Regions from separate parts of the Ramlibacter sp. PS4R-6 genome, predicted to be linked through region 4. Evidence: predicted binding sites of a transcription regulator. Region 4 holds the regulator's gene; each other region holds the start of a gene.
The links. Region 4 encodes sigma-54, which starts transcription at its own class of promoters, with help from an activator protein. Its sites were predicted from a motif close to TGGCANGNAANCTGCTTT; they were not measured.

Region 1 (5,797 bases), 2.8 Mb from region 4:
GATGGTCTCGCCGAGCATCTCGTAGCGCCCGACGCCGTCGACGCGCATCAGTTGCGTGTGGCCGCCCGAAACCAGCAGCGCGACGAAGGGAAACTGCGGCGGGTCCTGCGACAGGAAGGGCGACAGCAAGTGCCCCTCCAGGTGATGCACGCCCAGCACCGGCTTGCCCAGCGCCGCGCCGAGCGCGCAGGCAACGCCCGCGCCCACCAGCAGCGCGCCCGCAAGGCCGGGGCCGCGCGTGTAGGCAACGACATCGATGTCACGCACATCGGCTTGCGCCTTCGCCAGCACCGACTCCGCCAGCGGCAGCACGCGGCGGATGTGGTCGCGACTCGCCAGCTCCGGCACCACGCCGCCGTAGGCCTGGTGCATCTCGACCTGGCTGTGCAAGGCATCCGCCAGCAACCGCGGCACGCCCGCACCGCCGCCCTCGACGAGCGCCACGCCGGTCTCGTCGCACGACGATTCGATTCCCAGGACTTTCACCGCGCCCAGTTTAGCGGCACGGATGTTGCTGGAAGGGGTGCGTGAAGTCCGCCCTCAGCCACCTGCTCGCCGCCCGCCGCTGCGAAATCGACGAGCTCGAAAGGCTCGCGCACACCAGCGAGCTCGTCGGCGTGATCGGCCGCTTCATCCATGCCCTGCAGCGCGAGCGCGGCATGTCGAACATCTTCCTGGCCTCGCGCGGGGAACGCTTCGCGGCCATGCGCCTGGAGCAGATCCCCGAGTGCGACGCGCTGCAGGCCGTGGTGGTGGCCAGCTTCGACCGCCTCGCGCTGGATGCCGGCGCGGTGCGCAACGGTGCGCGCGTGTTCAACCGCATCGCCATCGCGCTCGATGCGCTCGACGGCCTGCCGCAGCTGCGCACGCGCATCGCGGCGCGCGCCATCTCGGCGCGCGATGCCACCGCCGTCCTGGTCCGCCTCATCGCAAGCCTTCTGGGCGTGGTGTTCGAGGCGGTTGACAGCGCCGGCGACGCCGAGATCTCGCGCGCACTGGTGGCGATGTTCCATTTCATGCAAGGCAAGGAGTACGCCGGCCAGGAGCGCGCGCACGGCGCGGCCGTGTTCGCCGTGGGGCGCATCGACGCCCCGGGCCACGAGCGCTGGCGCCTGCTGATCGACCAGCAGCAGCACTGCCTGGACGTCTTCCAGGAGTTCGCCGACCCCAAGGTCACCGCCGCCGAGCTCGCCAGCTGCGACCACCGCACGCTCGTGCAAATCGAGCGCATGCGGCGCATCGGGCAGTCGCTGGGCGGCATGCCCATGGACGAGTCGCTCGTCGACGCCTGGTACGAGTGCTGCACGGAGCGCCTGGACGCCATGCGCACGGTGGAGGACGTGCTGGCCGGCCACCTGCGCGTGCTGTGCGGACGCAAGGTCGGCGAGGCGCGCGACGCGCTGCGCGACGAGCAGTCCACGCTCGACAGCCTGCACCGCGAGGCGGCCGGCGGCCCGTCGGGCCCGCCGATCGGCCCGCAACTGGAACGCTCGGTGATCGACATGGTGCACGAGCAGGCCTTGCGCCTGCAGGAGATGCACGACGAGCTCGAAACCGCGCGCAGCGCATTGAACGAGCGCAAGCTCATCGAGCGCGCCAAGGGCATCCTCATGGCCCACCGCCACATCAGCGAGGAGGAGGCGCACCGCACGCTGCGCCAGATGGCGATGAACCAGAAGCGCCGCGTGGCCGACATCGCGCAGGCCCTGCTCGCCATGGCCGAGGTCCTCCCCGGCCGCTGAATCCCGCGCACTGTTGCGGTGCACAAAAGCTGGCACGGTCCCTGCAGTGATGCAGCAAGGACCCAGGCGGCAATGGAGCCGTCCCGCACTTGGCAAGGGTCGCAGGACAACGGCGTCCATTCCTTCGCACGCGTGCACACGCGCGGCGGCAGGGGTGGACGCCTTTCGCTTTCTTGGCACTACGGAGCATCGACGATGGAAAAGACCGACACCCGCGCCGCGAACCTTTCGCGCCGCTCGATCATCAAGGGCGCGGCCGCGCTCGGCGCAGCCGGCACGATCGGCGCACTCGTCCCGCTGCGCGCGCGCGCACAAGGCACGGCGCTGGAAACCAAGGCCGCCAAGCTCGGCTTCATCGCGCTCACCGACGCCGCCCCGCTCTTCGTCGCCGACGAGAAGGGCTTCTTCAAGAAGCACGGCATGACGGAAGTCGAGGTCGCCAAGCAATCCTCGTGGGGCGCCACGCGCGACAACCTCGTGCTCGGCTCGAAGGCCAGCGGCATCGACGGCGCGCACATCCTCACGCCAATGCCCTACCTGATCACCACGGGTGCGACAACGGCCAACAACGTGCAGGTGCCGATCAACATCCTGGCGCGCCTGAACCTGGGCGGCCAGTGCATTTCGGTGGCCGACGAATACAAGGCCCTCAAGGTCGGCCTCGACGCCAAGGAGTTTGGCAAGGCCCTGCTGGCCAAGCGCCTGAAGACCGGCAAGCCGGTGAACGCGGCGATGACCTTCCCCGGCGGCACGCACGACATGTGGATGCGCTACTGGATGGCCGCGAACGGCGTGGACCCCAACCGCGACATCAACACCATCACGGTGCCGCCGCCCCAGATGGTGGCGAACATGAAGGTGGGCAGCATGGACACCTTCTGCGTGTGCGAGCCGTGGAACCTGCAATTGATCCACCAGAAGATCGGCTACACGGCGCTCACCACCAGCGAGCTGTGGATGAACCACCCGGAGAAGGCGTTCGCGATGCGCGCCGACTACGTGCAGGCCAACCCGAACGCGACCAAGGCGCTGCTCAAGGCGATCATGGAAGCGCAGATGTTCTGCGAAGACCCGAAGAACCGCGCCGAGGTCGCCGAGATCTGCTCGCGCCGCCGCTGGATCAACGCGCCGCTGGAAGACATCGTCGACCGCCTGAAGGGCGACTTCGACTACGGCACGGGCCGCGTCGAGAAGAACAGCAAGTTCCAGATGCGCTACTGGGCCGACAACGCGAGCTACCCGTACCAGTCGCACGACCTGTGGTTCCTCACCGAGAACCAGCGCTGGGGCTACCTGCCGCCCAACCTCGACACCAAGTCGCTCATCGCCAAGGTGAACCGCGAGGACATCTGGCGCACCGCGGCCAAGGAACTGGGCGTGGCGGACAAGGACATCCCGAAGTCCACGTCGCGCGGCATCGAGAAGTTCTTCGACGGCAAGGTGTTCGATCCGGCCAACCCGAAGAAGTACCTCGACAGCCTGTCCATCAAGTACATCAAGTCGGCCTGAGGAGGACGCGATGCAGACCGCTGAAACGATCGAGATGCTGCCGCTCGCGCCCGCGGGCCCCGGCGCGGTGGTGCAGGCCCTGCGCAACACGGCGCGCGTGTTCATGACGCACGTGCTGCCGCCCCTGGTCGTCATCGGCCTGCTGCTGGCGATCTGGCAGATGCTGGGCTCGCGCCCGGGCGCCGCGCTGCCGGCGCCCACCAAGGTCGTCCAGGACTGCTGGGAGCTGATCGCCCACCCGTTCTACGACCGCGGCGGCAACGACGTGGGCATCGCGTGGCAGCTGCTGGCCAGCCTCAAGCGCGTGGCCTACGGCTACTCGCTGGCGGTGATCGCAGGGGTGAGCCTGGGTGTGCTGGTGGGCCAGTCGACCTGGGCGCTGCGCGGCCTCGACCCGATCTTCCAGGTGCTGCGCACCGTGCCGCCGCTCGCGTGGCTGCCGATTTCGCTCGCCGGCTTCCGCGACGGCCATCCCAGCGCGATCTTCGTCATCTTCATCACGTCGATCTGGCCGATCATCATCAACACCTCCATCGGCATCCGCAACATCCCCGACGACTACCGCAACGTCGCCAAGGTGGTGCGCCTGAACGGCGTGGAGTACTTCATCAAGATCATGCTGCCGGCGGCGGCGCCCTTCATCTTCTCGGGGCTGCGCATCGGCGTCGGCCTGTCGTGGCTGGCGATCATCGCCGCCGAGATGCTGATCGGCGGCGTGGGCATCGGCTTCTTCATCTGGGACGCGTGGAACAGCTCGCGCATCAGCGACATCATCCTGGCGCTCCTGTACGTGGGCCTGGTCGGCTTCACGCTGGACCGCATCGTCGCCTTCATCGGCCGCAAGGTCACCCGCGGCACCGCGGCCAGCTAAGGAGAAACGGCAATGTCCTACCTCACGCTCTCGCAGGTCGACATGGTGTTCGGCACGGGCCCCACGGCCAACCCGGTGCTGAGCGGCATCGACCTGCAGGTCCGGCAAGGCGAATTCATCTCGCTCATCGGCCACTCGGGATGCGGCAAGTCCACCGTGCTGAACATCGTCGCGGGGCTGCTCAAGGCCACCAGCGGCGGCGTGATCCTCGACGGCCGCGAAGTGAACGCGCCGGGCCCCGACCGCGCCGTCGTGTTCCAGAACCATTCGCTGCTGCCCTGGCTCACGGTCTACCAGAACGTGGAGATCGCGGTCGACAAGATCTTCCGCGACACCAAGACCCGCGCCGAGCGCCGCGAGTGGATCCTGCACAACCTGCGCATGGTGCACATGGAGCACGCGCTGGACCGCCTGCCCTCGCAGATCTCCGGCGGCATGAAGCAGCGCGTGGGCATCGCCCGGGCGCTGGCGATGGAGCCGAAGGTGCTGCTGCTCGACGAGCCCTTCGGCGCGCTCGACGCCCTGACGCGCGCCCACCTGCAGGACGAGGTGATCCGCATCCAGTCCGAGCTGGGCAACACCGTGCTGATGATCACGCACGACGTGGACGAGGCCGTGCTGCTGTCGGACCGCGTGGTGATGATGACGAACGGGCCGTCGGCCACGATCGGGCAGATCCTCGCCATCGACCTACCGCGCCCGCGCAACCGCATCCAGCTGGCCGAGAACGCCACCTACAACCACTGCCGGCAGGAAATCCTGTCGTTCCTGTACGAGAAGCAGCGCAAGGTGGAATCCATCGTCGCCAAGCCGGTCAAGGCCGCGAAGGAACGGGTCGCCCGCGCCTGAGCGTTGTCGCAGGTCCCGGGGAGACAAGAACAAAGGAGGAACCCCATGGCAGCAGTCCTACCCCTCGAAGGCGCGGCGCTTCCGGCCGCGCCCGCCCGCCCGCGGCAGCGCAGCCGCGCGCGGTTCTCGTTCGGCAAGTACCGCGAGATCATCATCGCGGTCGCCTTCTTCCTGCTGTTCGACATCGGCGTGCTGGTGCTGAACTTCTACACGTCGTTCAAGATCGACCAGGACACGGTGGCCATCAACCTGGCCGGCCGCCAGCGCTACGTCTCGCAGCGCATAGCGCGCACCCTGCTTGAGCTGGACGCGGCACGCGTGGCGGGCCGCCCGTACAAGCCCGAAACACTCTCCGAACTGCGCGCCGGCACGAAGATCTGGCAGGCCTCGCACATCGCCTTCCGCGAAGGCGCGACCATCCCGGGCGGCGACGGCAAGCCCGTGCGGCTGGAGCCCGTGACGTCGCCGCGCGGCCGCGAGCTCGAAGCCGCCATGGACGCGCTGTGGGTCCCGTATTACGCCAAGCTGCAACCGCTCATGGCCGACGGCTTCAGCCTCGACGAGCTGGCCTCGGCGCTCGCGTACAGCCAGGCGAACAACATCGCCCTTCTCAACAAGGCCAACGAGTTCGTCACCGAAACGCAGGCGCTGGGCGCCTCGCGCGCCAGCACCTTGCGGATGGTGCAGACCGCCGGCGTGCTGCTGGCCCTGCTCAACTTCGTGTTCATCCTGTTCAAGTTCCTGGGCCGGCTGCAGACGTCGGACGCGGCCATCGAGGCCGCGAACGAGGAGAACCGCGAAATCCTCGCCAGCGTGCGCGAGGGCC
Region 2 (5,797 bases), 500 kb from region 4:
ATCTCCTGCGCCAGCCGCGACAGGATGCGCTGGCCCGAGCTTTGCCCAAGCGGCACGACGCGCACGGCGGCCTGCACCATGTTCTCGGCCCAGCCGAAAGCGAAGGCGTTCAGCGCATCGCGCGCGCCGAGTTCGAAGCCCGAGGCGGCGAGGGACCACGCAACGGGATAGGCCAGCGGCCCGGCATGCGGGACGGCGCGCCCCACGGACTTCAGCCATTCCAGCATCGAGCGTCCCATCTGCACGGTCTGCTGGCGCAGCTCCGACGTTTCGCGCGTGCGCAGCACCCAGGCGTTCATCGCATCGGCCTGCGCGGGATCGGCGACCACGTTGCGCACGACGACGAGGTCCGCGCGCGCGAGGTTCAGGTGCAACTGGTGCACGAGCCAGTCGGCGGCTTGCGCTTCGCCGGTGACGAGGCCCGCATCGACGGCCGCTTCGAGCCCTTCGGAATACGAGAACCCGCCCACCGGCAGCGCCGGCGACGCCAGCCACAGCAGCGGCAGCAGGCCGTCAATGGTGGTCGTGGCCGTGGTGCTCGTGCGCGTGTCCATGGTGGCCGCCGCTCGCATATGCCCCGCCTTCCGGCTCGAAGGGCGCGTTCGCTTCGGTCACGTCCAGGTGCATGCTGCGCAGCATGTCCGCGAGGACGTGGTCGGGTTCGATCTTCAGGTGGTCGGGCTTCAATTCGATGGGCACGTGCCGGTTGCCCAGGTGGTAGGCGGCGCGCGTCAGGTCGAAGGGCGAGCCGTGTTCCTTGCACGCGGTGATCACCAGCACCGGCTGGTCGGCCGCGACGATGCGGATGAACGAGCCGTCTTCGGCGACGAGCACGTCGCCCCCGCGCACGACGCTGCCGCGCGGCAGGAACACGCCCACGTGGCGCCCGTTCGAATCGGTGAAGTCGAAGCGGCTCTTCTGCCGCGTGTCCCAGTCCAGCGTGACGAAGGGTGCGCGCTTGACCAGCGCGGGTGCGAGGCCCGCGCCGCGCGCGAGGAGCTTGGTCGCCTGGATCATCAGAACAGGAAGTATCGCTGCGCCATGGGCAGCACCTTCGCCGGCTCGCAGGTGAGCAGTTGCCCGTCGGCGCGCACGGCGTAGGTCTGGGGGTCGATCTCCATCCTGGGCGTCGCGCCGTTGTGGACCATGTCGCGCTTGGTGACCTTGCGGATGTTCTTCACCACCCCGATGGTTTTGGCCAGGCCGAACTCCTTCGCCACGCCGGCGCCGAAAGCGGATTGCGACACGAAGGTGAACGAGCCCTTCGCGACCGCACCCCCGAACGCGCCGAACATCGGCCGGTAGTGCACCGGCTGGGGCGTGGGGATGGACGCGTTCGGGTCGCCCATCGCCGCCATCGCGATGAAGCCGCCCTTGAGGATGAGCGAGGGCTTCACGCCGAAGAAGGCGGGTTTCCAGACGACGAGGTCGGCCCACTTGCCGGATTCGATGCTGCCGACCTCGTGCGAGATGCCGTGCGCGATGGCCGGGTTGATCGTGTACTTGGCGACGTAGCGCTTGATGCGCGTGTTGTCGTTGCGGGCCGTGTCGCCGCCCAGCGTGCCGCGCTGCAGCTTCATCTTGTGCGCGGTCTGCCAGCAGCGCAGGATGACTTCGCCCACGCGCCCCATGGCCTGCGAGTCGGACGAGAACATGCTGATCGCGCCGATGTCGTGCAGGATGTCCTCGGCCGCGATGGTCTCCTTGCGGATGCGGCTTTCGGCGAAGGCCAGGTCCTCGGCGATGCCCGCGTCCAGGTGGTGGCACACCATGAGCATGTCGACGTGCTCGTCGAGCGTGTTCACGGTGTAAGGCATCGTCGGGTTGGTCGAAGAGGGCAGGAAGTTCGCCTCGCCCACCACGCGCAGGATGTCGGGTGCGTGGCCGCCGCCCGCGCCTTCGGTGTGGAAGGCGCACAAGCTGCGGCCCTTGGTCGCCGCGATGGTGTTCTCGACGAATCCGGATTCGTTCAGCGTGTCGCTGTGGATCGCGACCTGCGTGTCCGTCTCTTCCGCCACCGACAGGCACTGGTCGATGGCCGAGGGCGTGGTGCCCCAGTCCTCGTGCAGCTTCAGCCCGATGGCGCCGGCTTCGATCTGCTCGCGCAGCGCATCGGGCCGGCTGGCGTTGCCCTTGCCCAGGAAGCCCAGGTTCATGGGGAACGCGTCCGCCGCCTGCAGCATGCGCTGCATGTTCCAGCGGCCGGGCGTGCAGGTGGTGGCGAGCGTGCCCGTCGCCGGGCCGGTGCCGCCGCCGAACATGGTCGTCACGCCGGAGGCGAGCGCCTCCTCGATCTGCTGCGGGCAGATGAAGTGGATGTGCGAATCGATGCCGCCGGCGGTGACGATCGAGCCTTCGCACGAGATGATCTCCGTGCCCGGGCCGATGATGATGTCCACGCCCGGCTGCGTGTCGGGGTTGCCGGCCTTGCCGATGGCGGCGATGCGGCCGTCCTTCACGCCGATGTCGCACTTCACGATGCCCCAGTGGTCGACGACGAGTGCGTTGGTCAGCACCACGTCCATCGCGCCCTGCGCGCGCGAACGCTGGCTTTGCGCCATGCCGTCGCGGATGGTCTTGCCGCCGCCGAACTTCACCTCTTCGCCGTAGCCGCCGGCGCGCAAGGTGTAGTCGTCCTCGACTTCGAGCAGGAGCTCGGTGTCGGCCAGGCGCACGCGGTCGCCCTTGGTGGGGCCGAACATCTCGGCGTAGGCACGCCTGCCGATGGTGGCCATGGTCAGAGCTTTCCTTGAACGAGGCCGCGGAAGCCGTACACCACGCGCTCGCCGGCGTACTCGACGAGTTCCACCGTGCGCTGCTGGCCGGGCTCGAAGCGCACCGCGGTGCCCGATGCGATGTTCAGGCGCATGCCGCGCGCCGCGTCGCGGTCGAACTGCAGCGCGCCGTTGGTTTCGTGGAAGTGGTAGTGCGAGCCGACCTGGATCGGGCGGTCGGCCGTGTTCTTCACGACCACCGTGGTGGTGCGGCGGCCGGGGTTGAGCGCGTGGTCGGGGCCGTCGACCAGGATTTCGCCGGGGGTCATTCGCCCCTCGCCAGCCACAGGGCGAGCAGGGCGCCGACGGCGATGACCGCGAGGCCGGCGACGTCGCTGGCGTGCCAGTGCACCTCGCCGGGCATGCCGTGCCCGGAATGCGCCCAGGCCTGTGCGGCGAAGAAGGCGGGAAGGGCGAGCCAGTTCTTCATCTTGTCGTCTCCTCGTTGTTCAGGGCAGGGGCTGGTGGACGGTCACGAGCTTGGTGCCGTCGGGGAAGGTGGCCTCCACCTGGATGTCGGCAATCATTTCGGCGACGCCGTCCATCACGTCGGCGCGCGTCAGCACGCTGCGGCCCTCGGACATGAGCTGCGCCACCGTCTTGCCTTCGCGCGCGCCTTCCATCACCGCGGCCGAGATCAGCGCCACGGCTTCGGGGTAATTGAGCTTCAGGCCCTTGGCCTTGCGCCGCTCCGCCAGCAGCGCGGCGGTGAATATCAGCAGCTTGTCCTTCTCACGGGGCGTCAGTTCCATCGTGCCTCCTGCACCAAATCCGATGTCGCAAATCATGTGCCATGCAGCTTCGCAGTGCGCAAGAGCCCCGCGATCGCTCGCCGACAACGCATTTTGGTGCGTCCGCCTCCATTTCGTGCGCGGGCGCGCCGCCAAACCGTGCGCCACGTCGGTGCAAACCCGGATGGGGGGATGGCACACGCCTTGCGTTGACAAGTGACCCCGGCCAACGGGGTTCGCATTTCCCCACTACCTCTTTCACTTCGGAGCAGCCACATGAATCGTCGAGGGAACCTCAAACTCCTCACCGCCTCCATCGCCCTCGGCCTTGGCCTGGGCGCGACCACCCTCTCGCAAGCCCAGGACAAGGGCACCATCAAGGTCGGCGTCCTGCACAGCCTGTCGGGCACCATGGCCATCTCGGAAACGGTCCTCAAGGACACCGTGCTGATGGCGATCGACGAGATCAACGCCAAGGGCGGCGTGCTCGGCAAGAAGCTCGAGCCCGTGGTCGTGGACCCGGCCTCCAACTGGCCGCTGTTCGCCGAGAAGACCAAGCAGCTCCTGACGCAGGACAAGGTCGCCGTGATCTTCGGCTGCTGGACGTCCGTGTCGCGCAAGTCGGTGCTGCCGGTGGTCGAGGAGCAGAACGGCCTGCTGTTCTACCCCGTGCAGTACGAGGGTGAAGAGCTGTCGAAGAACGTGTTCTACACGGGCGCCGCGCCGAACCAGCAGGCCATCCCCGCCGTGGAATACCTGATGTCCAAGGAAGGCGGCGGCGCCAAGCGCTTCGTGCTGCTCGGCACCGACTACGTGTACCCCCGCACCACGAACAAGATCCTGCGCGCGTTCCTCAAGTCCAAGGGCGTCGCCGAGGCCGACATCATGGAGGAGTACACGCCCTTCGGCCACTCCGACTACCAGACCATCATCGGCAAGATCAAGAAGTTCAGCTCCGAAGGCAAGAAGACGGCGGTGATCTCCACGATCAACGGCGACTCCAACGTGCCCTTCTACAAGGAACTGGGCAACCAGGGCCTGAAGGCCAAGGACGTGCCGGTCGTCGCCTTCTCGGTGGGCGAGGAAGAACTGCGCGGCGTCGACACCAAGCCGCTGGTGGGCCACCTGGCCGCGTGGAACTACTTCATGTCGGTCAAGAACCCGACCAACACCGAGTTCACCAAGAAGTGGGGCGACTACGCCAAGACCAAGGGCATCGCCGGCCACAAGGACAAGCCGCTGACGAACGACCCGATGGAAGCCACCTACATCGGCGTGTACATGTGGAAGCAGGCCGTCGAGAAGGCTAAGAGCACGGACACCGACAAGGTCATCGCCGCGATGGCCGGCCAGACCTTCAAGGCGCCGAGCGGCTTCGTCGCCACGATGGACGCCAAGAACCACCACCTGCACAAGCCGGTGTTCATCGGCGAAGTGAAGGCCGACGGCCAGTTCAACGTGGTGTGGAAGACGCCCGGCCCGGTCAAGGCCAAGCCCTGGTCGCCCTTCATCGAAGGCAACGACAAGAAGAAGGACGAGCCGGACGGCAAGTCGAAGGTGTAAGGACCGCCGTTGTCGCCCCGGCGCAGGCCGGGGCCCAGTGTCTTTCGACGGAAGCCACTGGATCCCGGCCTTCGCCGGGATGACATCTTCGAAGTGCCTCGCGTGCGGGGCACTGCAAAGATGTTCAAACGAATCCTTTTCCTGGTGGCGGTATTCGCGGCAGCACAGGCCCACGCGCTGACGGCCGAGGAAGCCAAGGCCATCGCCATCGGCGAATCCGACGCCCGCATCGAGGCGCTGGGCAAGGCCATCGCCACGGCCGACGACAAGACCGCGGCGTTCCTGCAGGCGCTCGCCGACGACTCCGTCAAGGCCGCGGGCGACAAGCTGTTCATCGTCCGGGACGGCAAGGGCACCGACCCCGTCACCGGCGCCGAAGCCGCCGTTCCCGCCGACGCGGAAGACGTGGTGACCAACAACCGCATGCGCGGCGAGATCGATTCCGCGCTGTCGTCGCTCAAGCTCTTCTCGAAGGACGACGCGCTGCGCATGGCGGCGGTGAAGGACTTCCAGAAGGACCCGGACGAATCCAAGCTGCCGATGATCGAGAAGGCCCTGGCCGCCGAGCCCAACGCCGCGATCCGCGAGCAGCTCGCGCTGGTGCGCGCCGCCGCCCTCCTGAACAGCGCCGACAAGGCCAAGCGCCTCGAAGCGGCGAAGGTGCTCGCGGCCAGCCGCTCGCCCGCGGTGAAGTCCATCCTGATCGAACGCATGAAGGGCGAAACCGAG
Region 3 (5,797 bases), 110 kb from region 4:
CGACGCGCCGCGTCGGCAGCTTGTCGTCGCCCATCTCCCAGCGGCCGGCCGTCTTCACGGCCAGCTGGGCGCCGGGACGCTTGACGAAGAAGGGATGCCAGCCGAGGCCCGCGGGTGCATCGCGGCCCGACTGGTTGGTGAGGGCCAGCGTGAACTCGGCCGCCTTCGGTGTCACACGGATCGTCTGCGAGGCATCGAAGGCGAACGGCCACGACGCGTCGGCGGCGTGCTCGAAGGAGAGCAATGCGTAGGAAGGCTCGCTGTCCAGGACCTGCCACGCGCGCTGCCAGCCGATGCCGTGGATGGCGTGCGGCTCCGTGCCGTTGTTGCGCACCAGCGGATGCAGCGTGCCCTGCCACTGCAGCGTGGCGCCGCCGATGCGGTTGGAGAACGGCACCAGCGGGTAGCTGCCCGACTGCCGCGCCGTCTCCAGCGGCACGGGCGCGGGACGCAGCACCGGCTCGCCGCCAAGCACCAGCTGCGTGACGCAGCCGCCCAGCCGCGGCTCGATGCGGCAGATGAGTTCGCCAGCGCGCAGTTCGACCATCGGCGCATTGTGCGCCGGGGACAAAAAAAGGGCCCGCTTCAGCGGGACAAAAAAAAGGCCCGCCGGTGGGCGGGCCAATATCCAAAGGAGATCCTTGCTGTTCTTGTTCTTCGGTGATCAGCGGTTGTAGGCCGTCTCGCCGTGGCTGGAGATGTCCAGGCCCTCGCGCTCTTCCTCTTCGGTGACGCGCAGGCCGATCACGATGTCGACGATCTTGTAGGCGATCAGCGAGACCACGCCGGACCAGACGATGGTCAGGATGACGGCCTTGAACTGGATCCACACCTGGTCGGCGATGCCGCTCGAGCCCACCGTGGCCGTGACCCAGTCGGTCACCAGGCCGGGGCCGCCGAGCGCCTGCGTGTTGAACACGCCGGTGAGCAGCGCGCCGACGATGCCGCCGACGCCGTGCACGCCGAACACGTCGAGCGAGTCGTCCGCGCCAAGCATCTTCTTCAGGCCGTTCACGCCCCACAGGCACATGAAGCCGGCGACGAAGCCGATCACGATCGCGCCCATCAGGCCGACGTTGCCGCAGGCCGGGGTGATCGCCACGAGGCCGGCGACGGCGCCCGAGGCGGCGCCCAGCATGGAGGCCTTGCCCTTCATCAGCGCTTCACCGATGCACCAGGCGAGCACCGCGGCGGCGGTGGCCGAGAAGGTGTTCATGAAGGCCAGCACGGCGGTGTTGCCGGCTTCCAGCGCGGAGCCCGCGTTGAAGCCGAACCAGCCCACCCACAGCAGCGAGGCGCCGACCATCGTGAGCGTCAGCGAGTGCGGCGTGAAGGCTTCCTTGCCGTAGCCCACGCGCTTGCCGATCATGTACGCGCCCACCAGGCCCGCCACGGCGGCGTTGATGTGCACCACGGTGCCGCCCGCGAAGTCGAGCGCGCCCCATTGCCAGATCAGGCCGGCCTTGGCGTTCACGGCATCGACCACTTCCTTGCCCGTGTAGGCGTCGGGGCCCATCCAGAACCACACCATATGGGCGATCGGCGCGTAGCTGAACGTGAACCACAGCACCATGAAGAGCAGCATCGCGCTGAACTTGATGCGCTCGGCGAAGGCGCCGATGATCAGGCAGCAGGTGATGGCCGCGAACGTGGCCTGGAAGGCCATGAACAGCAGCTCGGGGATGTAGACGCCCTTGCTGAAGGTCGCGCCCATCGCGAACTCGCCCTTGGCGGGATCGAACAGGCCCTTCATGAACACGCGGTCGAAGCCGCCGACGAAGGAGTTGCCCTCCGTGAACGCCAGGCTGTAGCCGTACAGGCACCACAGCACCACGATCAGCGAGAACGTGACGAAGACCTGCATCAGCACGCTGAGCATGTTCTTGCTGCGCACGAGGCCGCCATAGAACAGCGCCAGTCCGGGGATCGACATCATGATGACGAGCAGCGTGGCGACGATCATCCAGGACACGTCGCCCTTGTTCGGCACGGGCGCGGGTGCGGCCGATGCGGTGGCGGCGGCGCCCGAAGCGGCGACGGCGGCGGCAGGCGCCGCAGCCGGCTTGGCTTCGGCCGAGGCCGTGGCGGCCGCGGGGGCGGCCGCTGCCGGGGCGGATGCGGATGCAGCCGCCGGCGGGGTCTGGGCGAGCGCCGAGGCGCTGCCCGCGAGGAGGCCCAGGCCGAGGGCCAGGCTAGCGAGGAGGTGTTTCATGGTTCGTCTCTTGTCTCTTGAGAGGGGCCGCTTTACAGCGCCTCCTTGCCGGTTTCGCCGGTGCGGATCCGCACCACTTGCTCCAGGTCGTAAACGAAGATCTTGCCGTCGCCGATCTTGCCGGTGCGGGCAGCGCCCTCGACGGCTTCGATGACGCGCTCGACCAGGTCGTCGGCAACCGCCGCTTCGATCTTCACCTTGGGCAGGAAGTCGACGACGTATTCGGCGCCGCGGTACAGCTCCGTGTGGCCCTTCTGGCGGCCGAAGCCCTTCACCTCGGTCACGGTGATGCCTTGCACCCCGATGCCGGAAAGGGCTTCACGCACCTCGTCCAGCTTGAAGGGCTTGATGATGGCAGTGACAAGTTTCATGTGTGCTCCTTTGGATGGACGCGCCCGCCGTCAAAACGAGTGCGTGTACTTCACCCCGACGACCACCGTGTCGTTGCCGATGTAGCGGCCGCCGAAGTCCGTGTAGAACGCGCGGCGCGCGTTCGAGCCGACGTAGGCGGCGCTGGCGGAGAAGCCGTTGCCGAAGTCCTTGGCCAGCGTGAGCGAGTAGTCGGTGTAGCTCGCGATCGAGGTGTTGCGCACGGTCTGGTGGCCGATGTGCGGCGTCAGCGCCAGGCCGTTGCCCAGGTCGAAGCCGGCGCTGAGGTCCCAGTAGCTGGAGCCGCCGCTGTTCAGCACGCCGAGCAGGTTGCCCATCGTGCGGTTGTACTTGAGCGTGAACATCTTGTAGCCGGCGCCGAGGTACCACTCGTTGGTGTCGGCCTTGCCGACCAGGCCCGCGCCCGGCGTGCCGGCGTCGCCCGAGTTGTTGCCCGGGTAGCGGTAGGTGATCAGGCCGACGTCCAGCGTGAAGCCGTCCAGCACTTCCTTCTTGAAGCCGCCGTACAGGTCCCACTCGTAGCCGCCCTTGGTGGCGCCGTTGAAGTCCTTGACCCACTTCACGTTGGACAGGAAGGTGCCGGCGTAGAAGCCGCTCTTGTGGGAGAAATCGACGCCGCCCTGCAGCGCGGGCTTCTTGGAGGTTTGCGCGATGCCGCGGAAGCGGTAGTCGCTGACCAGGGCCACGTTGGCCGACAGGCTGTAGTCGGGCTCGGGAGCGGCGGGTGCGGTCTGCGCGAAGGCAGCGCCGGACAGGCTCAGGGCCGCGAGGGCCAGTTTCGGGGCGAGCTTCTTCGATTGCACTTCAAGTTCTCCTGATGAAAAGGGAAGGGACGAAGCCAGCCCATGCACGGACCATGCCATCGCCCAGCTGGAGTAGGAGGCGGTCGGCGGGGCCCCATGCCCCGGCGTTAACCGGAAAGAAGCCGGTTTCGCGCACGCGTGTGGTGCGCGGAGGCCCCGGCGTGCCGCAGCAAGGGGTGCTACGCACCCAAATGGGGAGGGAAATCGGGATGAGCCTGTCTTTGGTGCAAAGCCGCGCCCTGATCGGCCTGCAGGCCGCCGCGGTGACGGTGGAAGTGCACCTGGCCAACGGGCTGCCCAACTTCACGCTGGTCGGGCTCGCGGACGTGGAGGTGAAGGAGGCCCGCGAGCGGGTGCGCTCGGCCTTGCAGAACTGCGGGCTGGAGTTCCCGCACAACAAGCGCATCACGGTGAACCTGGCTCCGGCCGACCTGCCCAAGGACTCGGGCCGTTTCGATTTGCCGATCGCGTTGGGCATCCTGGCGGCCAGCGGCCAGATCGACGGCGCGCGGCTGGCGGGCCATGAATTCGCGGGCGAGCTGTCGCTGTCGGGCGAGTTGCGCCCGGTGCGCGGCGCGCTCGCCATGAGCCTGGCGCTGCACGCCAGCGGCGCGGCGGCCCAGCTGGTGCTGCCGCCCGGCAGCGCCGAAGAGGCAGCGCTGGTGCCGCAGTCACGCGTGTACCGCGCCGACCACCTCCTGGATGTGGCGCGCCAGTTCATGCCGGCGCAGGACGGCGAGCCGCCGCGCGAGGGCTGGGCGCGCGTGTGCGCGGTGGCGCACGCAGAAGAAGCCGTGTATCCCGACCTGTCGGACGTGAAGGGCCAGGCTGTGGCCAAGCGCGCGCTCGAGATCGCGGCGGCGGGATCGCACAGCGTGCTGATGCTGGGCCCGCCGGGCTCGGGCAAGTCGATGCTGGCGCAGCGCTTCGCGGGCCTGCTGCCGCCGCTGTCGGTGGACGAAGCCTTGCAGTCGGCGGCCATCGCCAGCCTCGCCGGGCGCTTCTCGGCCTCGGGCTGGCGCATGCGGCCCACCTGCACGCCGCACCACACGGCGAGCGCGGTGGCGCTGGTCGGCGGAGGTTCGCCGCCGCGGCCCGGGGAGATCTCGCTGGCGCACAACGGCGTGCTGTTCCTCGACGAGCTGCCCGAGTTCCCGCGCGCCGCGCTCGAGGCGTTGCGCGAGCCGCTGGAGACGGGCCGCATCACGATCTCGCGCGCCGCGCACCGCGCGGAGTTCCCGGCGCGCTTCCAGTTCGTCGGTGCGATGAACCCCTGCCCGTGCGGCTGGCTGGGCACCGTGCACCGCCACTGCCGCTGCACGCCGGACCAGGTCGCGCGCTACCAGTCCAAGTTGAGCGGCCCCTTGCTCGACCGCATCGACCTGCACGTGGAGGTGCCGGCGATGCGCGCGGAGGAACTGCTGCACGCGCCCGCCGGCGAAGGCACGGAGCGCGTGCGCGAGCGCTGCGCCAAGGCACGCGAACGCGCGATCGAGCGCCAGGGCAAGGCCAACCAGGCGCTGCAGGGCCGGGAGATCGACACGCACGCGGCGCTCGACACCGCCGCGGCGAAGTTCCTCAACCTCGCGTCGGCGCGGCTGGGATGGAGCGCGCGGGCCACGCACCGCGCGATGAAGGTGGCGCGCACCATCGCCGACCTGGCGGGCGCCGCGACCACGCAGGCCGAGCACGTGGCCGAGGCGGTGCAGTACCGGCGCGCGCTCGCGGCGACAATCGCCGCATGACGCAGTCCCCGGCGGCGCACGACCGCCGATTCGTCCTCTGGCTCTCGGTCGCGCAGCTCATCACCTGGGGCAGCGTCTTCTACGGCTTCTCCCTGCTGATGGAGCCGGTCGAGCGCGAGCTGGGCCTGACGCGCGCGCAATCGTCGCTGGCCTTCAGCCTGGCCCTCTTCGCCGAAGGCGCGGCGGCCTTTCCCATCGGGCGCTGGATCGACGCCGGCCACGAGCGCGCCGTGATGACGGGCGGCTCGCTGCTGGCGGGCGTGTGCCTCATCGTCCACTCGTTCGTGCACTCGCAGGCCGCCTTCTACGCCGTGTGGCTGTTGCTCGGCGTGGCGCTGGCGGGCACCTTGTACAACCCGGTGTTCGCGGTGGTCACGCGCCGTTTCCCGCAGGACTTCCGCCGCGCCATCATCACGCTCACCTTCCTGGGCGGCCTGGCCAGCACGGTGATGATCCCGATCTTCGCGGGGCTCATCTCCGCGATGGGCTGGCGGCAGGCGCTGTGGGTCCTGGCGGGCTTGCAGCTGCTGGTCTGCGCCCCGCTGCATTTCGTGCAACTGCGCAACGCCCCGGGGCCGGTCGTGCATGCGCATGCGGTGAAGCCGCCGCACGAGCACATGACCAGCGCGCCCTACATCCTCATCGGT
Region 4 (5,797 bases):
TTTCTTCCTGCTCTCGCGCAAGCCCGACACCGAGTACACCTTCGACGTCGACCTCGCGGTGGCGCAGAACAACGACAACCCGGTGTACTACGTGCAGTACGCGCATGCGCGCATTGCCAAGATGCAGCGCGACTGGGGTGGCGACGTCGCGGCGCTGCACGGCGCCGATCTTTCCGCGCTCCAGCATCCCGCGGCGCTAAACCTCATGCTGCTGCTCGCGAAGTATCCGGACATGCTGGCCGCCGCCGCCACGGACTTCGCGCCGCACGACGTCACTTTCTACTTGCGGGAATTGGCGGCAGCGTTGCACAGCTACTACGATGTCGAGCGCGTGCTCGTCGACGACGAGCGGCTCAAGCGAGCCCGGCTGGCGCTCGTCGCCGCGTGCGCGCAGGTGTTGCACAATGGCCTGGCTGTGCTGGGCGTCAGCGCCCCGCAGAAGATGTGAACATGAGAAAGCTGCAGACCGGCAACGTCATCGTCGGCATCATCATCGGGGTCGTGCTGGGCCTGGCCGCTGCGCTGGCCGTGGCGGTGTACGTCACCAAGGTGCCGGTGCCTTTCCTGAACAAGGGCCAGAGCCGCACGCCCGAACAGGACGCGGCCGAGATCCGCAAGAACCGCGACTGGGACCCCAACGCGCCGCTGTACGGCAAGAACCCCGCGAAGGGCACCGCGCCCACGCCGCAGGTCGCGGACCCGGCCAAGACGCCGGGCGCGCCGCCGGTGGCCACCATCCCCGCGCCTTCGGCCGCGCCCGACAAGGCGCCGCCGGCGGTGACCGGCCGCCCGTCGAACGACCCGCTGGGCGACTTCGCCGCGGCGCGCGCCTCGGCCAACACCGACCCCTTCATCTATTACGTGCAGGCCGGCGCGTTCCGCACGCCGGAAGACGCCGAAGCCCAGCGCGCGAAGCTTTCGCTGATGGGCCTGGACGCCAAGGTCACCGAGCGCGAGCAATCGGGCCGGCAGGTGTTCCGCGTGCGCGTTGGGCCGTACGAGAAGAAGGAAGACGCCGACCGCCAGAAGGAAAAGCTGGAAGCCGGCGGCATCGAAAGCGCGCTGGTGCGCGTGCAGAGATAAGGAATCCGTGCCGATGAAACGACGTGAGTTTTCGCTGGGCGCCGCCGCGGTGCTGGCTTCTCCGGCCGCCGTCCTGGCGCAGGCGCGCGTGCCCGAGGACGGGCGCGAGTACCGCACGCTGCCGCGCACGGTCCCGGTCGAGACTCCGCTGCCGAAGATCGAGGTGATCGACTTCTTCTGGTACAGCTGCCCGCACTGCAACGCGTTCGAGCCGACCCTGCAGGCCTGGAGCCGCAAGCTGCCCGACGACGTCGTCCTGCGCCGCATCCCGGCGGCCTTCCGCGACAACATGGTCCCGCAGCAGCGCCTGTTCTACGCGCTGGAGGCGATGGGCAAGGCGGGCGAATTGCACGTGAAGATCTTCGATGCGATCCACAAGGAGAACGTGGACCTCACGCGCCTGGCGACCATGGCCGACTGGGTCGGCAAGCAGGGCCTGGACGCCGCGAAGTTCACCGAGTTGTACAACTCCTTCGCCATCTCGGCCAAGGCGCGCCGGGCCACCGACATCCAGAACCTGTACGAAGTAGAAGGCGTGCCGTCCATGGGCGTCGTCGGCCGCTACTACACGGATTCGACGCTCGCCAGCAACCACGGCCGGATGCTGCAGGTGGTGGATTACCTGATCGGCGAGGCGCGCAAGCCGCGCTAGCGGCGCGTAGAAAAACCGCCCCCGGCACGCGTTCTTCGCGTGGGCATGCAGGTTTCGGGCCTGCGCATGGTTAGAATGCCCAGCAAGATTCGTGCCTTTATGAAGCAACTCCTTTCCCCCTTCGGGTTTGCACTGGCGCTGGCGTTGGCCGGCGTGCCCGCCGCCGCCGAAAAGGCCGACCGCGCCAAGCCGATGAACGTGGAGGCGGACGCGCTCAAGTACGACGACCTGAAGCAGACCAGCGTCTTCACCGGCAAGGTCGTCGTCACCAAGGGCTCCATCCTCATTCGCGGCGCGCGCATCGACGTGCGCCAGGACGGCGAGGGCTACCAGTACGGCGTGGTCACGGCCGAACCGGGCAAGCTCGCCTTCTACCGCCAGAAGCGCGACGGCATCGACGAGTACATCGAGGGCGAGGGCGAGACCATCGAGTACGACGGCAAGGCCGACCGCGTGAAGTTCATCAAGCGCGCCGAGATGCGGCGCATCCGCGGCGGCACGCTGGCCGACGAGGTGGTGGGCAGCCTCATCACCTACGACAACAGCACCGACGTGTTCTCGGTCGACGGCGGCCCGGCCAGCCCCGCGATGGGCGGCCGCGTGCGCGCCGTGCTCACGCCCAGGCCCACCGCGTCCGCGCCCGCCGCCACCAACAGCCCGGCGGCCAACCTGCGCCCGAGCACCACCTTCGACGGGGGCAGGAAGTGATCGAGGCCGCCACGGTCGGGCGCCGCGCCGCGCCCGAAGCGGGCGTCAGCCGCCTGTCGGCGCGGCACCTGCAGAAGACCTACGGCAGCCGCAAGGTGGTCAAGGACGTCTCGCTCGACGTCGACAAGGGCGAGGTGGTCGGGCTGCTGGGGCCCAACGGCGCGGGCAAGACCACGTCGTTCTACATGATCGTCGGCCTGGTGCGCGCCGATGCGGGCGAGATCTCCATCGACGACCGCTCGGTCGAGCACATGCCGATCCACCGCCGCTCGCGCCTGGGCCTGTCGTACCTGCCGCAGGAAGCGTCGATCTTCCGCAAGCTCAATGTCGAGGAGAACGTGCGGGCCGTGCTGGAGCTGCAGCGCGACGAGCAGGGCGCGCCGCTGGCGCGGGCCGAGATCGAAAAGCGCCTGACGGCGCTGCTGCAGGACCTGCGCGTGGACCACCTGCGCGATTCGCCCGCGCTGGCGCTGTCCGGCGGCGAGAGGCGCCGCGTCGAGATCGCGCGCGCGCTGGCGACGCAGCCGCGCTTCATCCTGCTGGACGAGCCCTTCGCGGGCATCGACCCGATCGCCGTGATCGAGATCCAGCGCATCATCGGCTTCCTGAAGTCGCGTGGCATCGGCGTGCTGATCACCGACCACAACGTGCGCGAGACGCTGGGCATCTGCGACCACGCCTACATCATCAGCGACGGCGCCGTGCTCGCGCAGGGCACGCCTTCCGAGATCGTGAACAACGCGGACGTGCGCCGCGTGTATCTCGGCGAGCACTTCCGAATGTAGAGCGGGCACAGCAGTATGAAACAGGGCCTGTCGCTTCGCGTCTCCCAGCACCTGGCGCTGACGCCGCAGCTGCAGCAGTCCATCCGCCTGCTGCAGCTGTCCACCATGGAACTGGCGCAGGAAGTCGAGCAGATGCTCGACGACAACCCCTTCCTCGAGGTCAACACCGAAGAATCGCGCGAGGACCCGGGCCTCGGCGTGGTGGACGCGCCGCCGGCGGGCGACGACGAGTTCGGCAACCACGGGTCCCTGCACGACGACGGCCCCGACACCGACGCGCCCGCGACCGAGGTGGAAGCGCCCGACTGGGACGGCGACGGCAGCACCGAGATGGTGGCCGACGACGGCGAGTGGGGCGGCGACGCCACGCCGCGCAAGAACGGATCGTCGGACGACGACGTCGACGCGACCGAACTGGCGCACGGCCACGAGTCGCTGCAAGCCCACCTGCACCGCCAGGCGCTGTCGCTGCGCCTGTGCGAGGAAGACCGCTGCTCGCTGCAGTTCCTCATCGAGTCGCTCAACGACGACGGCTACCTCGAGGAGCCGCTGGAGGCGCTGGCGGCGTCGCTGTCGCCCGTCGACGAGGAGCAGCGCGAGGAGCTCGTGCACCGCTTCACCGTGGCGCTGCACCTGCTGCAAAGCCTGGACCCGACCGGCGTGGGCGCGCGCTCGCTGGGCGAATGCCTCACGCTGCAGCTCAAGGCCATCGAGGCGGCGGGCGACGACACGCCGGCCACGGGCGCCGCGATCCGCATCTGCGCGCAGCCCATCGACCTGCTGGCGCGGCGCGACGTCAAGCGGCTGGCGCAGGTCACGGGCGAAAGCGACGCCAATGTGCGCGCGGCCATCACGCTGATCACGCGGCTGGAACCGAAGCCGGGCCGCCGCTTCGTCGACACCGAACGCAACATCGTCGTCCCCGACGTGCTGGTGACCAAGGCCGGCCGCGGCGGCAGCCTGAAATTCCGCGTGCAACTGAACCCGGACGTGATGCCGCGCCTGCGCGTGCACGACGTGTATGCGGGCGCCCTCAAGGCGCACAAGGGCGAAGGCCACCAGGCGCTGCAGCAGCGCCTGCAGGAGGCGCGCTGGTTCATCAAGAACATCCAGCAGCGCTTCGACACCATCCTGCGCGTGTCCAATGCCATCGTCGAGCGCCAGAAGAACTTCTTCGTCCACGGCGAGCTCGCGATGCGCCCGCTGGTGCTGCGCGAGATCGCCGACGAGCTCGGGCTGCACGAGTCCACCATCAGCCGCGTGACCACGGCCAAGTACATGTCCACGCCCTACGGCACCTTCGAGCTGAAGTACTTCTTCGGCTCGGCGCTGGGCACGGAGACGGGCGGCAACGCGTCGAGCACTGCCGTGCGCGCGCTGATCAAGCAGTTCGTGGCCAGCGAAAGCGAGAAGAAGCCGCTGTCGGACAGCCAGATCTCCGAGATGCTCAAGGAGCAGGGCATCGAGTGCGCCCGCCGCACCGTCGCGAAGTACCGGGAGGCGCTGCGCATCGCCCCGGCCAACCTGCGCAAGGCCCTTTGAACGACCTGCAACTCTTCCTGCCGTGCCCGGCGGGCGTCGAGGAATTCCTCGCCGCCGAGGTCGCGCGCATCGTGTCCGGCCCCGTCCAGTCGCAGAGGGCGGGCGTGACCCTGCGCGCGTCCTGGCGTGACGCCCTGGCGCTGAACCTGCACAGCCGTCTCGCGCAGCGCGTGCTGGTGCAACTGGCGCATGCGCCCTACCGCGACGAAGGCGACATCTATGCGATCGCGGGCGGCGTCGCGTGGGAGGCCTGGTTCACGACGCGCGACAGCTTCAAGGTCGAGATCACCGCGCAGCACAGCCCGCTGAAGAGCCTGAACTTCGCCGCGCTGAAGGTGAAGGACGCGATCGCCGACCGCTTCCGCGAGAGGAAGGGCGCGCGGCCGGACGTCGACACCCAGTGGCCGCGCGTGCGCGTCTACGCGCACCTCACCGCCGACCACGCCACGCTGTACATCGACACCTCGGGTGAGCCGCTCTTCAAGCGCGGCTGGCGCGAGGACAAGGGCGACGCCCCGCTGAAGGAAACACTGGCCGCCGCGATGATCGCTGCCAGCGGCTGGGATGCGAGCGTGCCGCTGTACGACCCGTGCTGCGGCAGCGGCACCATCGTGATCGAGGCCGCGCAGATCGCCTGCCGCTACGCGCCGGGCCTGGAGCGGTACTTCGGCTTCGAGAACCTGCTGCCTTTCGAGGAAGCAGCCTGGGAGCGGCTGCGCGAGGAGGCGAAGTCGCAGCACCGCGCGTCGCCCGTGCCCATCTTCGGCAGCGACGTCGCGTTCCGCATGGTCGACTTCGCGCGGCGCAACGCCGAACGCGCCGGCGTCGACGCAGTGGTGAACCTGCGCGGCGGCGATGCGCTGCAGCGCATGCCGCCCTCGGACACGCCCGGCGTGATGCTGGTCAACCCGCCGTACGGCGAGCGTATCGAGGCAGCGGGCGTCGCCGGGCGCGAACGCGCGCAGACCGAAGGCGACGGCGATTTCTTCGTGCAGCTGGCCGCGCACTGGAAGGCGCACTACGCGGG

Region 1: WG903_RS16605 (CmpA/NrtA family ABC transporter substrate-binding protein) is a predicted target of sigma-54. The motif match lies at 1,773-1,790, and genes of this name have one in related genera.
Region 2: WG903_RS00180 (urease subunit gamma) is a predicted target of sigma-54. The motif match lies at 3,551-3,568, and genes of this name have one in related genera.
Region 3: WG903_RS03260 (TorF family putative porin) is a predicted target of sigma-54. The motif match lies at 3,447-3,464, and genes of this name have one in related genera.

The regions. Positions count from the first base shown of each region.
Region 1 covers NZ_JBBHKA010000001.1:3,342,837-3,348,633, forward strand. Annotated here, with positions in the region: gene tsaD (tRNA (adenosine(37)-N6)-threonylcarbamoyltransferase complex transferase subunit TsaD) at 1-486, opposite strand, end outside; gene WG903_RS16600 (nitrate- and nitrite sensing domain-containing protein) at 528-1,742, shown strand; gene WG903_RS16605 (CmpA/NrtA family ABC transporter substrate-binding protein) at 1,938-3,251, shown strand; gene ntrB (nitrate ABC transporter permease) at 3,262-4,122, shown strand; gene WG903_RS16615 (ABC transporter ATP-binding protein) at 4,135-4,971, shown strand; gene WG903_RS16620 (ATP-binding protein) at 5,017-5,797, shown strand, end outside.
Region 2 covers NZ_JBBHKA010000001.1:35,926-41,722, reverse strand. Annotated here, with positions in the region: gene WG903_RS00205 (urease accessory protein UreF) at 1-554, opposite strand, end outside; partial or broken gene ureE (urease accessory protein UreE) at 520-1,017, opposite strand; gene ureC (urease subunit alpha) at 1,017-2,735, opposite strand; gene WG903_RS00190 (urease subunit beta) at 2,738-3,043, opposite strand; gene WG903_RS00185 (hypothetical protein) at 3,040-3,204, opposite strand; gene WG903_RS00180 (urease subunit gamma) at 3,224-3,526, opposite strand; gene urtA (urea ABC transporter substrate-binding protein) at 3,782-5,068, shown strand; gene urtB (urea ABC transporter permease subunit UrtB) at 5,189-5,797, shown strand, end outside.
Region 3 covers NZ_JBBHKA010000001.1:653,329-659,125, forward strand. Annotated here, with positions in the region: gene WG903_RS03245 (aldose 1-epimerase) at 1-547, opposite strand, end outside; gene WG903_RS03250 (ammonium transporter) at 665-2,212, opposite strand; gene glnK (P-II family nitrogen regulator) at 2,245-2,583, opposite strand; gene WG903_RS03260 (TorF family putative porin) at 2,614-3,405, opposite strand; gene WG903_RS03265 (YifB family Mg chelatase-like AAA ATPase) at 3,615-5,150, shown strand; gene WG903_RS03270 (MFS transporter) at 5,147-5,797, shown strand, end outside.
Region 4 covers NZ_JBBHKA010000001.1:539,018-544,814, reverse strand. Annotated here, with positions in the region: gene argS (arginine--tRNA ligase) at 1-448, shown strand, start outside; gene WG903_RS02680 (SPOR domain-containing protein) at 451-1,083, shown strand; gene WG903_RS02675 (thiol:disulfide interchange protein DsbA/DsbL) at 1,097-1,735, shown strand; gene lptA (lipopolysaccharide transport periplasmic protein LptA) at 1,835-2,443, shown strand; gene lptB (LPS export ABC transporter ATP-binding protein) at 2,440-3,228, shown strand; gene WG903_RS02660 (RNA polymerase factor sigma-54) at 3,244-4,770, shown strand; gene WG903_RS02655 (THUMP domain-containing class I SAM-dependent RNA methyltransferase) at 4,767-5,797, shown strand, end outside.